4 regions of the Bilifractor sp. LCP19S3_H10 genome follow, and region 1 is predicted to be linked to each of the others. Evidence: riboswitches for the same ligand, from Rfam matches in the RefSeq annotation. Region 1 holds a riboswitch; each other region holds the start of a gene.

The links. Region 1 has a riboswitch for cobalamin ahead of ACTQZS_RS12295 (S1C family serine protease). Riboswitches for the same ligand answer to the same signal wherever they lie in the genome.
Region 2: another riboswitch for cobalamin. It lies ahead of ACTQZS_RS10230 (1-propanol dehydrogenase PduQ); the one in region 1 lies ahead of ACTQZS_RS12295 (S1C family serine protease).
Region 3: another riboswitch for cobalamin. It lies ahead of ACTQZS_RS01525 (sirohydrochlorin cobaltochelatase); the one in region 1 lies ahead of ACTQZS_RS12295 (S1C family serine protease).
Region 4: another riboswitch for cobalamin. It lies ahead of ACTQZS_RS00620 (FecCD family ABC transporter permease); the one in region 1 lies ahead of ACTQZS_RS12295 (S1C family serine protease).

What each region holds. Positions count from the first base shown of each region.
Region 1 covers NZ_JBQKFT010000018.1:10,536-13,686, reverse strand. The annotation lists gene ACTQZS_RS12295 (S1C family serine protease) at 1-1,538, opposite strand, end outside; cobalamin riboswitch at 1,955-2,151, opposite strand; gene ACTQZS_RS12290 (hypothetical protein) at 2,405-3,151, opposite strand, start outside.
Region 2 covers NZ_JBQKFT010000012.1:51,102-54,252, forward strand. The annotation lists gene ACTQZS_RS10225 (MATE family efflux transporter) at 1-179, opposite strand, end outside; cobalamin riboswitch at 572-756, shown strand; gene ACTQZS_RS10230 (1-propanol dehydrogenase PduQ) at 1,249-2,382, shown strand; gene eutS (ethanolamine utilization microcompartment protein EutS) at 2,434-2,799, shown strand; gene ACTQZS_RS10240 (EutP/PduV family microcompartment system protein) at 2,811-3,151, shown strand, end outside.
Region 3 covers NZ_JBQKFT010000001.1:369,009-372,159, reverse strand. The annotation lists gene ACTQZS_RS01530 (homocysteine S-methyltransferase family protein) at 136-1,035, shown strand; cobalamin riboswitch at 1,071-1,263, shown strand; gene ACTQZS_RS01525 (sirohydrochlorin cobaltochelatase) at 1,659-2,969, shown strand.
Region 4 covers NZ_JBQKFT010000001.1:148,172-151,322, reverse strand. The annotation lists gene ACTQZS_RS00625 (EAL domain-containing protein) at 1-862, shown strand, start outside; cobalamin riboswitch at 972-1,163, shown strand; gene ACTQZS_RS00620 (FecCD family ABC transporter permease) at 1,593-2,648, shown strand; gene ACTQZS_RS00615 (ABC transporter ATP-binding protein) at 2,649-3,151, shown strand, end outside.

The DNA.
Region 1 (3,151 bases):
GAGTTATCCGTGCTTCCCGATCCGGAATCTCCGGTAAGAGCTTCCACATCGCTCTTGCTTCCCAGAGTAACCTTGACAGAACCCTCGGTATACTTTCCGTTATCCGATCTCTGATAGGTGATGGTCACGGTGTCGCCCGATTTATGATATCTAAGCTGCGTTGTCAGATCGTCTGTTGTGGAGACGGATGTTCCGTCAATCGCTGTGATGACGTCCCCCTTCTGCAGTCCTGCCTTTGCCGCCGGGCTTCCGTCCGGAACACTCGTCAGACAGATGCCTTCCGGCATGCTGTATACCTGAGCGTACTGTTCGGTTACATCCGCCGTGGAAACGCCGAGATATCCTCTCTTATCATCACTGTAAGTCGTCTTTGTGGTTTCATTCATGAGCTTTTCAAGAATCGACTCCGCCTTTGCCGTCGGGATTGCGTATCCCATGTTGTCGACGGAAGCTTCCCCGCTCGAGGAAGAACTCTTCGCCTCATTGATACCGATCAGCTCACCCTTCATATTCAGAAGAGCACCGCCGGAGTTGCCCGCGTTGATCGCGGCATCGGTCTGAATCAGACCGGTTGACTGCGTCGTCGTGCTTCCGTCCGAGAAGCTGAGATCACGGTTCAGGGCGCTCACATATCCGGAGGTTACAGACTGTCCATATCCGAGAGCATTACCGATGGCGACAACCTGATCGCCAAGCTGTACATCATCGGAATCGCCGATGGTAATCGCCTTGATCTGTCCGAGAGTATCATCACTCAGATCACTCTTTTTGACTGCTACCAGTGCGAGATCATTGTCCGAATCCGTGCCCTTGATCTGGCCTTCCACAACAGAATCATCGGAGAATCCTACAGAAATCGTCGTCGCGCCGTCGATGACGTGGTTATTGGTAGCAATCAGAACCTCATCATCCGTAATTCCGACGATGACACCTGTTCCTGCGCCTTCCACCTCATACTGCTGCGATCCGCCGAAGAAGCTCTGCATCTGTTCTACCGACATGGTTGAAATCGTAACCATGGAAGGCATCGCCTTTGCCGCCACCTCCGAGACAGTCAGATCTCCACTTGAAGAGGAGGATGACGATGTGCTGCTCTCGCCGGAATCCGAAGCCTTTGTCAGTGTAGCGGTCTGTGTCGCAGCCGATGCCGAGGTTGAAGAAGAAGTTGTATTCAATGCCGAGGCTCCGGCATTTACACCATAGGTCACGGTTCCGGCGATCAGTCCAAAGACAAGCGCGCTGGCGATTACTGTTCCCCATCTGTGTCCGCTCCCGTTCTTCTTTGCCGCTCTTGCCAGCCTGCGGCGTTCCTTACGGTTCAGCTTCTTATCCTCGTTCCCGTTCTGCTGAAAATCATTCTGTCCATTGTTGTTGCTGTTATTGTCGTAATAGCCGTTATTGAATTCACTCATAATATTCACCCTTTCACCATTCTCCGCCGCCTGGTCCGCAGAGCTTTTGAATTCCTGCCTGATTTCTTCGTTTCGATATTCATAGGATTCGATATTCATTCGATTCGATGTCCATTCGATGTCCATTCGATTCCATATCCATTCGATTCGATGTCCATTCGATATTCAGCCGCTTCGTATCAAACCCTGCGACGTTGAAATTTCCCTTTGTTCTGTATATCTTCCTTACGATTTATATAGTATCGAAACTCTGTGATCTAATTTTGTGAATTCTGTGTCTCATTTTTGATGAGATTGTGATGAAAGTGTGATGCTTGCCATATGTGCATTTTCTGTCCCGGACCGCAACGCACCGATTCGGTCCCGGCAGCTTTTCCGGTTCAGGTTCAACTGATAATAAACGTATAGTACGAGGCCGGATCATTCACGTTCACCGGACCGTGCTATAAAAAACAGCCTGACTTATTACAAGCCAGACTGATCTCTGTTATTTATCCACTGACAGGACATTTTCCCTGCACATCCGCTCAATAAGTCGTTAAGTAAGATGTCGGAGAGGAGAAAGTATCCTGGCTTAAGATCCCTGCGCCGCGCAGCCTTCCCGGTCTCCCAGTGGCATTCTGCACAGCACTCCCTTCTACAGTGGCGATACCGCATCAGCTTTTACTGATTTCCATATCAACCAATCCGCAATTATTCTATTTTCGATGGACAGATGTCTCTTCTTAACAAGACATGCCTCTTTTTAGAGGTATTTCCATACAATTCAGACAAATCCGTCTTTGAAAGAGTACCATAGATTACTCTCGCTAAAAAGCTTATCATATTGATATCCAGTCATCAATTTTTTTGATGGCTGCTTCTAGACATCTGGCGCGCTTGAGCGAAGCAAGAGCCCTTGTCTGACTAGTTTTCAGTCCGACAAGGGCTCTTGCAAACAGTCAGGAGTTTGCTTTTCTTAACCAAAAATTGCCAACTCCCAATCATTTATTTTATTTCCAACAGGTATTTGCTGTACTTCCAGGTGCTGGCGCTCCTTTTAAAACCATCACAGTTTCCAGCGCTTCCCCTCTAAGACTGAGCCCGGTAGAGCCACAATCTTCTCCATTCTTTGCCCATCCTGTCCAGCCTTTGTTCTGGACATGAACTCTGTAATAAATATCATACTTTTCGGCTATATTTCCTGTCAGCTTGATTCTGACTGCCTCCAGCCTTCTTTTCTGGCCGGTAGTTCCGGAGATCTGCCCATTCGTCTTCCATGATCGTTCCCATCCGATATTCTGAAGATGGCTCTGATATGCAATGCCGCCTTCACTCTGTGGCAGGTTCAACGTAAGCTTAACAGCCTCCATCCGCAGCTTCTTTCCGGTTGTTCCGGCAATTTTTCCATCACTGACCGAAGTCATCCAGCCTTTATTCTGTACATGAGTCTGATAACAAACCAGAGGCTCAACATAGGATCCATCAGTGCTTCCTGGTGCCGCTGAACCTTTGGAAAGTATTCTGACACGAATTGCTTCCATGCGGAGACCTTTTCCGGTTGTCCCGGCAGAAGCACCGTTTTTTGCCCATCCAAGCCATCCGTAATTTTGCACATGTACCTGATACCAGATGTCATACTTATCAGCATCGCTGCCTGTAAGACGGATCTGAACAGCCTCCATTCGAAGTTTCTTCCCTGTTGTTCCGGAGATCTGTCCTTCTTTTGTCCAGCCGTTTTCCCATCCACTGTTCTGAAT
Region 2 (3,151 bases), on a different contig from region 1:
GAAAACTGTCCGATGACCGCGGAATCCGCTGAATTGAAGAGCTGCTGCAGAATGCTCGCGGCAGCGATCGGGAGCGCGAAGAGCATGATTTTCCCTGCCAGGCCGCCGTGGATCATATCGATCTCATTTCTGGCGGTTCTTTTGTTTTGGGTAATTGCTTTGGAATCAGATGATGACATTTGTGAAATAACCTCGTTGTTAATATTTTTGTGCTGTATCATTGCTGCCGCGTCATTGCTGCTGCATCATTGTGCTGTATCATAGTTGCTGCGTCATGGTTGCTGTATCATTGCTGCATGAGTCATGAATCTTCTGTTGTATCTTAGCGGCGAAGTACGGAGCGATCCGCAGCTGATACTGTATGTGGCACGATGTATCATATGGGGCTTACGGTCTTTAACAGAAGATCTGAGCATGTGCGTGCTTTGCGCACATCCTATATTAGCAGGAGCGGGATTTATTAACCAGTGGTGTTTGGACAAATATCCGGCAAAATATACAGAATCAGCTGATAAAATTATACAAAACATGACGCTTGACAAAAGGTTGTCAATATTATAAACTGACAACATAAATTTGATGGTACATAGGTGTCGGTAAATTGTTGCCGGTGAAAAGGGAAGCAGGTGTGAATCCTGCACAATGCCGTTGCTGTGTTGGCTTAGCTTTTTCTCTTATGCCATTGGGGAAACCTGAGAAGGTGAGAAAAAGTGATGACGCCGCAGTCAGAAGACCTGCCCGTGTATAACGCACATGAATTCTCCTCGGATCTGGGAGAGTGCCTGCCCTCAGCGATGCAGCTGATGGCTTTTCGGCCGTGTCCATGGAATGGAACCGGTACTTTATGAACAGGGAAGACCGTTAAGTGCTTCGCCATCGAATTTTTTTACATTGCGCCACCTCTCTTAATTATCAATCCGGCGGATGCAATGTCGAAAGGGAAAGTGTCGGGCGGAACGGTCGGTGCTTTCCCTTTTCTTTTTCGCTTTGAAAGGATGCCAACAATTTCATAAACCCGCATTTTCCTGTCGGCTTTTCGCTTTGCGTATTCGTTCTTTCCTTTGAGTGTGAATACGAAGCAGGGGGAAGTGTGTTTTTCTGCCGGGCGAGGAAGCCGTAGAAGAATGAGGTAATATGTATTTAAGTGCGATGCAGCATTTTAAACAGTATGTTTAAAATGCTGCTTTTTTTGTCTCGGAATAACAGTAAAAATTTACTATTAATTTAACACAGAAGAAAGGGGAAGCAATGGGAGAATTCAGAGTCAGCACCAGGATCATGATCGGTGATCAGCTCGATCAGCTGGTGAATGATATGAAAAAGGTGTTTGTTGTAGCGGATCATTTTCTTGCGGTCAGCAAAAAGGTTTCGTATGTGACGGACCGGCTGGATCGCGCGGGAAAGCAGTACGATGTTTTTTCGGATGTGGCGGCTGAGCCGGATCTGGGAGTAGTGACTGCCGGTATCAAAAGGCTGGAGGCGCTGGATCCCGATACGGTCATCTGCCTCGGCGGCGGCGCGTCCATCGACGCGGCGAAAGCGATCGTTTTTATCGCGAGACGTGTAAATGAAAAATATAAAAACATCCGCTTCATCGCGATTCCGACGACCAGCGGAACCGGTTCCGAGGTGAGCACATTTGCCGTTATTACAGACAAAACGACGCAGACAAAATATCCGCTCGTGGACGAGAGTCTGGTGCCGGATATCGCTGTACTGGACGCAAGTCTGGTCGTCAGCGCGCCGCCGAAGGTCACCGGAGATACGGGCATTGACGTATTTACACATGCGGTGGAAGCCTTTGTCTCCAGGGAACACAATGATTTTACGGATGCCATGGCCATCAAGTCACTGCAGCTTTTACAGAACAACCTCCTTGAAGTGTATAAAAATCCCGAGAACCTTCACGCGCGGCAGAGCATGCACAACGCTTCGTGCATGGCTGGTATTGCGTTCGCAAATTCCGGTCTCGGGCTGAACCACGGTATGGCGCACGCCATGGGTGCGCATTTTCATATTCCGCATGGGCGGGCAAACGGAATTCTTCTTCCGTATGTCATGAGCTTCAATGCCGGATGCCATGACCATCTGACACCGGCCGCAAGCCGATACGCGGAGATCGTCGCGCAGCTGGGCATGGACAGCGTGGGAACGCGTCAGAGCGCGTTGATGCTGATCCGCACTGCAAAACGCTTTATGGAGAAAATGAACATGCCGGCGACAATCGCAGAGGCAGGTGTCACAGAAGATGATTTTAATGCACAGCTGGATGAGATGGCAAAGGCAGCGCTTGCTGATCCGTGCACTGCATCGAACCCGAGAGAGGTCACGCTGGAGGATATCAAGACGCTTTATCGTCAGGCGTTTACCGGCAGGGCGTAAGAAATAGCTTACCAGGGATGATTGCCGGTATGCAGGCCGGAAGGAGGGGCTATGTTTGAATCGAACGCCGGGAACGGCGGGAACAAAGAGAGAATTATCCAGGAATTTGTTCCCGGAAAACAGGTTACTCTGGCGCATGTGATCGCCAGCCCGGATGCGGATTTATATTCGAAGCTGGGTCTTCTGGACGCATCGGGCGCAATCGGAATCATGACGATCACGCCGAGTGAGGGCGCTATGATCGCTGCTGATGTGGCTTCGAAGGCTGCGGATATTAAAATCGGCTTTGTGGACCGCTTCAACGGATCGCTGGTGATTACCGGCGATGTTGCGGCTGTGGGGGAGGCGTTGAAAAACGTCATGAATGTTCTCTGCGGCATGATGGGATTTTCTTCCACGGTGATCACAAGGACATGACGGACAGACAGATGACAAATCAGAATAGAAAAAGAATTATGCTGATCGGGCGGTCAACGGCCGGAAAAACGACGCTGTGCCAGAGAATTTTCAACGAGGATATCCGGTATCACAAAACCCAGACCGTCACCGTGGAACATGAGGTGATGATTGACACGCCGGGGGAATACCTGGAGCGGAGGGGATACCGGGGAGCGCTGATGGTCACATCGGCCGATGCGGACATCATTCTTTTTCTGCAGGATGCGACGGAGAACGGAACAATGTATCCGGCACAGTTTTCGACGATGTTCACCAAACCGTGTCTGGGTGTTGTGACGAAGATCGATATCGCAGGTATAAAACAAATCAA
Region 3 (3,151 bases), on a different contig from region 1:
GCCGAATGCGAAGTATTCGTGTGCGGCGAGCGTCGCGATAGCGAGATAAAACTCGCGCAGCGTGTTTTATCTCGTTCATCATCTATCGACTGCCTGTAAGCGGGGCACCACAATGTCTATAAAGTGAGGCTAATCATGAACAAAACTGAATTCAGGGAACTTACAGATAGCAAGATCGTCTGTCTTGATGGAGCAACAGGCACAAATCTGACGCTGCGCGGGATGCCGAAGGGAATCAGCACAGAGGCCTGGGTTCTGGAGCATCCGGAGGTGCTTCAAAATCTTCAGAGAGAATTTATCGAAGCGGGAGCGGATGTGATTTACGCGCCGACGTTTGGCGCAAACCGGAAGGTTCTGGGCGGTTTCGGACTTGCGGACGGGACCGAAGAGATGAACAAAAAGCTGCTCGGGCTGTCACAGGAGGTGTCGAAGGGCCGTGTTCTGGTAGCGGGAGATATGGCACCTACGGGAATGGTGCCGGATTCCGCTGGCGGAGATGCCAGCTATGAGGAAATTTTCGAGATCTATCGGGAACAGGCAGAGATTCTGTATCATGCCGGCGTGGATCTCTTTGTAATCGAGACGATGATGTCGGCGGATGAGACTTCGATTGCGCTGGATGCGGTTTCGTCTGTCTGTGATCTTCCGGTGATGTGCACGTTTTCCGTATACGCGGATGGAAAGTGCTTTTTTGACGGAAATATCTTTGATGCCGCGGCCGTTCTGGAGGCGATGGGCGCCGTAGCAGTGGGACTGAACTGCTGCAGCGGACCGGATCAGATGGAGAGCATCATCCGATATCTGGCTAAGAACTGCAGTATTCCGATTATCGCGAAGCCAAACGCGGGAATGCCGAAGATTGACGAGAAGGGGAATGCGATTTACAGTCTCGGGCCGGAAGCTTTTGCGTCTCAGATGAAGATGCTGACAGATGCCGGCGCCAGGATTGTCGGAGGCTGCTGCGGGACAGAGCCGGAGCATATCCGGTTTTTGAAGAAGATGATTTCCGGTCAATCATTTATTGGATCGATTTGACATTTTGTAATTGATTTCATATAATAGAAAAAGTCTTTAAAACATATCTTTTCAGTGCCGCTTTTATGGAGGGTAATAGGGAATCAGGTGAAATACCTGAACGATCCGGTCACTGTAAGCAGTGAGCCAGATGCATTGTCCATTGTATTCCGGTCAACGGAGTATGAGAAGGCGCAGGAAGGCATTTGAGCTGCAAGTCAGGAAACCTGCTGAGAAGACGATAGATTTGCTTCCGATGAAAGCAGAGTCTGTTTGCATAAGAATATTGATGGTTGCATCAGTGAGTTCTGGTGTGATCCGGCTGGTTTGCAGATATGCGCTCTTTGGCGTGCGGTTATGGATACCGTTTCTTTGGATGGAGCGTGACCGTCAGGAGGATCCGGGATTTCAGCAGATGTTTCTTTTATATGCAGATACGGAGTGATTGCTTTCTGAGAAGGCGGTCACTCTTTTTTACGCGAACAGTGAGCCGCAGCCGAATGCGAAGTATTCGTGTGCGGCGAGCGTCGCGATAGCGAGATAAAACTCGCGCAGCGTGTTTTATCTCGTTTATGTTCTGTGCTATGGTATCGAAGGGCGTTTTGCCCCTTGATATAGATTATTCTACAAAAAGGAGAAACATGATGAAAAAGAAAGTCGTAACATTATTATGCACCGCGGTTCTGACCGGGTCCATGATTGCCGGATGTGGCAGCGCAAGCAGCGCAGCATCGTCAGCATCCGCAGCATCTTCGAGTGCATCTTCCACGTCTTCAGAGACAGCGGAGGTTACAGAGGCAGCCTCTTCTTCTGAAGAAGTAGAGACGGTTTCTTCCTCCTCTGTATCTGCGGATCAGGCAGCAGCGGACAAGGTAGCCGCTTTGATCGACAAGATCTATGTGCAGGAGAGAACAGACACTACGGACGAGGACTGCAAGGCGGCAAAGGAGGCCTGGGACGCTTTGACGGATACACAGAAGGCTCTGGTAGAGGGAGAGTTTGCAGATCCGGATTATTTCGGAAGAGATACCGGCGATGCCTCCAAGGATGATCCGCTCAACGAGGACGGAATCGGAGAAAACGAGATTCTTGTATGCTCTTTCGGAACTTCCTATAATGACAGCCGTGTGCAGGATATCGGCGGAATCGAGAAGGCTCTCCAGGCAGCGTATCCCGACTGGTCTGTAAGACGTGCATTCACGGCGCAGATCATCATCAATCACATTCAGGCGCGTGATAATGAGGTGATCGACAACATGGATCAGGCACTTCAGAGAGCGGTGGACAACGGCGTGAAGAATCTGCTGATTCAGCCGACCCATCTGATGCATGGTGCGGAGTATGACGAGCTGACAGAAACCGTCAGCAAATACGCGGATAAATTTGATTCCGTGAAAATCGCTGAGCCGCTTCTGGGTGAGGTAGGAAGTGACACGAGCGTAGTAAACGAGGACAAGCAGAACGTCGCAAAGATTCTTACTGCTACAGCGGTAGAGAAGGCAGGATATGACAGCCTTGACGCGGCTGCCGCTGACGGAACAGCGTTTGTATTCATGGGTCACGGAACCTCTCATGAGGCGAATATCACCTATGATCAGATGCAGACAGAAATGAATGATCTCGGTTACAAGAACGTATTCATCGGAACCGTTGAGGGCAAGCCGGCAGATACCGAGTGCTCCGCGGTTATCCAGAAGGTACATGACGCGGGATACAAGAAGGTAATTCTGCGTGATCTGATGGTTGTAGCAGGTGATCATGCGAATAACGATATGGCAGGCGATGATTCTGATTCCTGGAAGAGCCAGTTCAATGCATCCGGCTTCTTTGACAGCGTAGATGCTCAGCTCGAAGGAATGGGAAGAATTCCGGATATCGAGCAGATCTATGTAAGCCATACAAAGGCCGCAATGGACAGCGACGCCACAGTTACAAGTTCTTCTGAGGCAAACTGAGATATATCAGTGAGACATATCAGTAAAACAGAGGAAGCGTCCGGCATGTGCCGGACGCTTCTTCTGTCGTAGGGATGGGCATGAATATGTGAATGCACGAAAAATGGGCGTGCGAAAGCTGAATGCGCGAAAGATGAAGGTGCGAAAACCGTATGTGCGTAAAATGAACGCGCGTAAGCCGG
Region 4 (3,151 bases), on a different contig from region 1:
CTCTGAAAATATGAGATCGGAGCGCTTCCTGATCTTTGAGGAACGTGATGACAATACGGTAAGTGCCACCTATGAATGGACGGCACCTGGTGTTTTTTCTCTGAAGGAGGAGCTGCAGAGTATTCCTCTCTCGGAATTGCGGGCGCTATATATGCGGTTTGCAACAGAACATGTGGTGATGGTCAGTGATATGGATGCCTTTCAGAAGGAAAATCCCGGTTTTTCCATGCGAATCCATGATGTCCGGAGCTTTATATCCGGGCAGCTGAAGATCCTGAATCAGACAGAAGGCTTTACGATGGTTATCAATCCGGCGGAGGACACCTTCCGTAACACCAGCGTGCTGCTCTCCACGCTGACGGATTTCATAGCAATTATGATTCGCAACAGGAACAGCGTGCACCAGCTGGAGAAACAAAGCATGATTGACCAGATGACGGGCGCCGGAAACCGGAGGGCTCTTGAGCGGCAGATCCGCGAGTGGAAGGGTGACGGTCTGCTTGGAGTGATTTCCGTTGACCTGAACGGACTGAAGAACACAAACGATACGGCGGGCCATCATGCCGGCGATGTGCTGATTTGCGAAACAGTCCGGGTTCTTCAGGAATGCGCAGGTGAAAAGTATGTATTCCGGACCGGCGGGGATGAATTTATTGTTCTGACGGAAGAGCTGGAGGAAAAGGATATCAGCCTGCTGATACGGCATATGCGTGAGAACGCAGCAAATAACGGGATCAGTATGGCGATTGGATATGCAGTCTGCCGCGGAAAGGTTACGGACTTTGATGCGCTGCTCACCAGGGCGGATTTCAATATGTATAAGGACAAGGGACATAGTTTCCGCAGAAGGCGGAATGATTGAAGGGCTGAAGGAAAGGCATATATCCGCGATGCGGTTTATTTGACACTTTTCGGCCGGTATCGTATAATCGTTGCAGACAATTGAAGAGAGGCCTTTCAGTGCATCCGATTTTCTGCACATGCCTGACAGCAGGAGTGCAGAGGATCTGTATGAGAATAGAGAATCAGGTGAAATTCCTGAGCGATCCGGTCACTGTGAGCAGCAAACCATTCCGTTATGTCATTGTGTCCTAGAGCATGAGAAGACAGGAACCGGTGCTTGAGCTGTCAGCCAGGAGAACTGCTGAGAGGTTTGTAGATATGCTTCCGAAGAAAGCAGATTCTGATGACCTGGAGGCTGCCGGATTGCCGGCTGAACCGATTGAGACAGGTTAATTATTCAGGACGAATGCTTCGGCATTCGTCCTTTTACTGTATAAGCTCTTCGAAAACGCAGACAGGATCGTCACGCGCGAAGCGTGTGTAAGAGACTGTATGCGATTTCGAAGGCAACAGGTATGAGGATGAAGCGCGAACGCGCGAAATCCGAATATGCGCGGGCAGTGAGCCACATCCGCTCACACAAAGTGTGAAGCGGTGGGGCGAACGCCGCGACAGACCGACGAAGTCGGTCACCTGTAGGATTGCGGGAGTGCGAAGCACGGAGCAATCCGTAGCTTATACAGTGTGTAGCACGATGTATAGGGTGATTTGTTGTATAAGATCATTGAAGTTGAAAGGCATGCTTACGAATGATGGGTGATAATGAAATCAGCAGCTATCACGCTGAGAATCTGAAAAGGAGAATGCGATACACAGCGGTCTTTGCCGTTCTGGCAGCTGCGTTTCTGGTCGTGACCGTAATCAATATCAATACCGGTAACGTTGATATTTCGATTGATAAGATTTTGAAAGCTGTTTTTCTCCGAAGCGGGTCAAGAGATGATATGAATATCATCTGGAAGATCCGTTTGCCGCGGATTCTGATGGCGGCTATTCTCGGAGGGGCGCTCTCCCTGTCCGGATTTCTGCTGCAGACATTTTTCGAGAATCCGATTGCAGGTCCTTTTGTGCTCGGAATATCTTCCGGCGCAAAACTGATTGTCGCGTTTCTCATGATTCTTGTGGTGGCCAGGCACGGAGCGGTGTCCTCCTGGGCCATGATCCTTGCCGCGTTCGCGGGGTCTCTTGTGTCAACCGGCTTTATCCTGCTGGTTTCCCGGAGCGTGCGGAATATGTCGGCACTGCTGGTTGCAGGAATCATGATCGGGTATATCTGTACTGCGCTGACGAATCTCCTCGTTACATTTGCCAGTGATTCGGATATCGCCAATCTTCACAACTGGTCTCAGGGAAGTTTTTCGGGTATGACCTGGGACAATGTCCTGGTGGGCGGAATCATCATCGGAGCTGCGTCTGCTCTGGTATTCCTTCTCGCGAAGCCGATTGGTGCCTTTCAGCTTGGCGAGGCCTACGCGCAGAGCATGGGGGTTAATGTAAAGCAGTTCCGTGTGGCCCTCATCCTGCTGTCCAGCATCCTCTCTGCAACGGTGACGGCATTTGCCGGTCCGATTTCTTTCGTGGGAATCGCGGTGCCCTTCCTGATCAAGCGTGCGCTGAACACGGCAAATCCGGTCGTGGTCATCCCGGCCACCTTTCTTGGAGGCGCCGTCTTCTGCATGGTCTGTGATCTGATCGCAAGGGTTGCATTTGCGCCGACTGAACTGGAAATCAGCACGGTGACCTCGATTTTCGGAGCACCGGTCGTGATCTTTATGCTGATACGGCGGCAGAAGGGAAGAAGATAAATGGAGAAGGTACAGAGCGAGGAAAAATATTATCTCCACCTGGAGGGTCTGTCGGTCGGGTATAACGGGAAGCCTGTGATCCGCGATATTGAGATCGGAATCCGGCGCGGTGAGATTGTTACACTGATCGGGCCGAACGGAGCGGGAAAATCTACAATATTGAAAAGCATCACGAGACAGCTTTCTCTTGTGGAGGGAGAGGTCGTTTTTGATCTGAAGAATTTGTCGGATTATTCGTTCCGAGAATTGTCTTCGCGTATGGCTGTTGTCCTGACGGACCGTCTGCATCCGGAGCTTATGACCTGTCACGATGTGGTCGCGACCGGAAGATATCCTTATACGGGGCGGTTGGGACGACTGACGGAAGAGGATGAGCGGAAGGTCGATGATGCGATGAAGGCGGTTCAGGCACAGGAGATTGGAAACCGCGACTTTAACGCGATCAGTGACGGGCAGAAGCAGCGGGTACTGCTCGCAAGGGCGATCTGCCAGGAACCGGATAT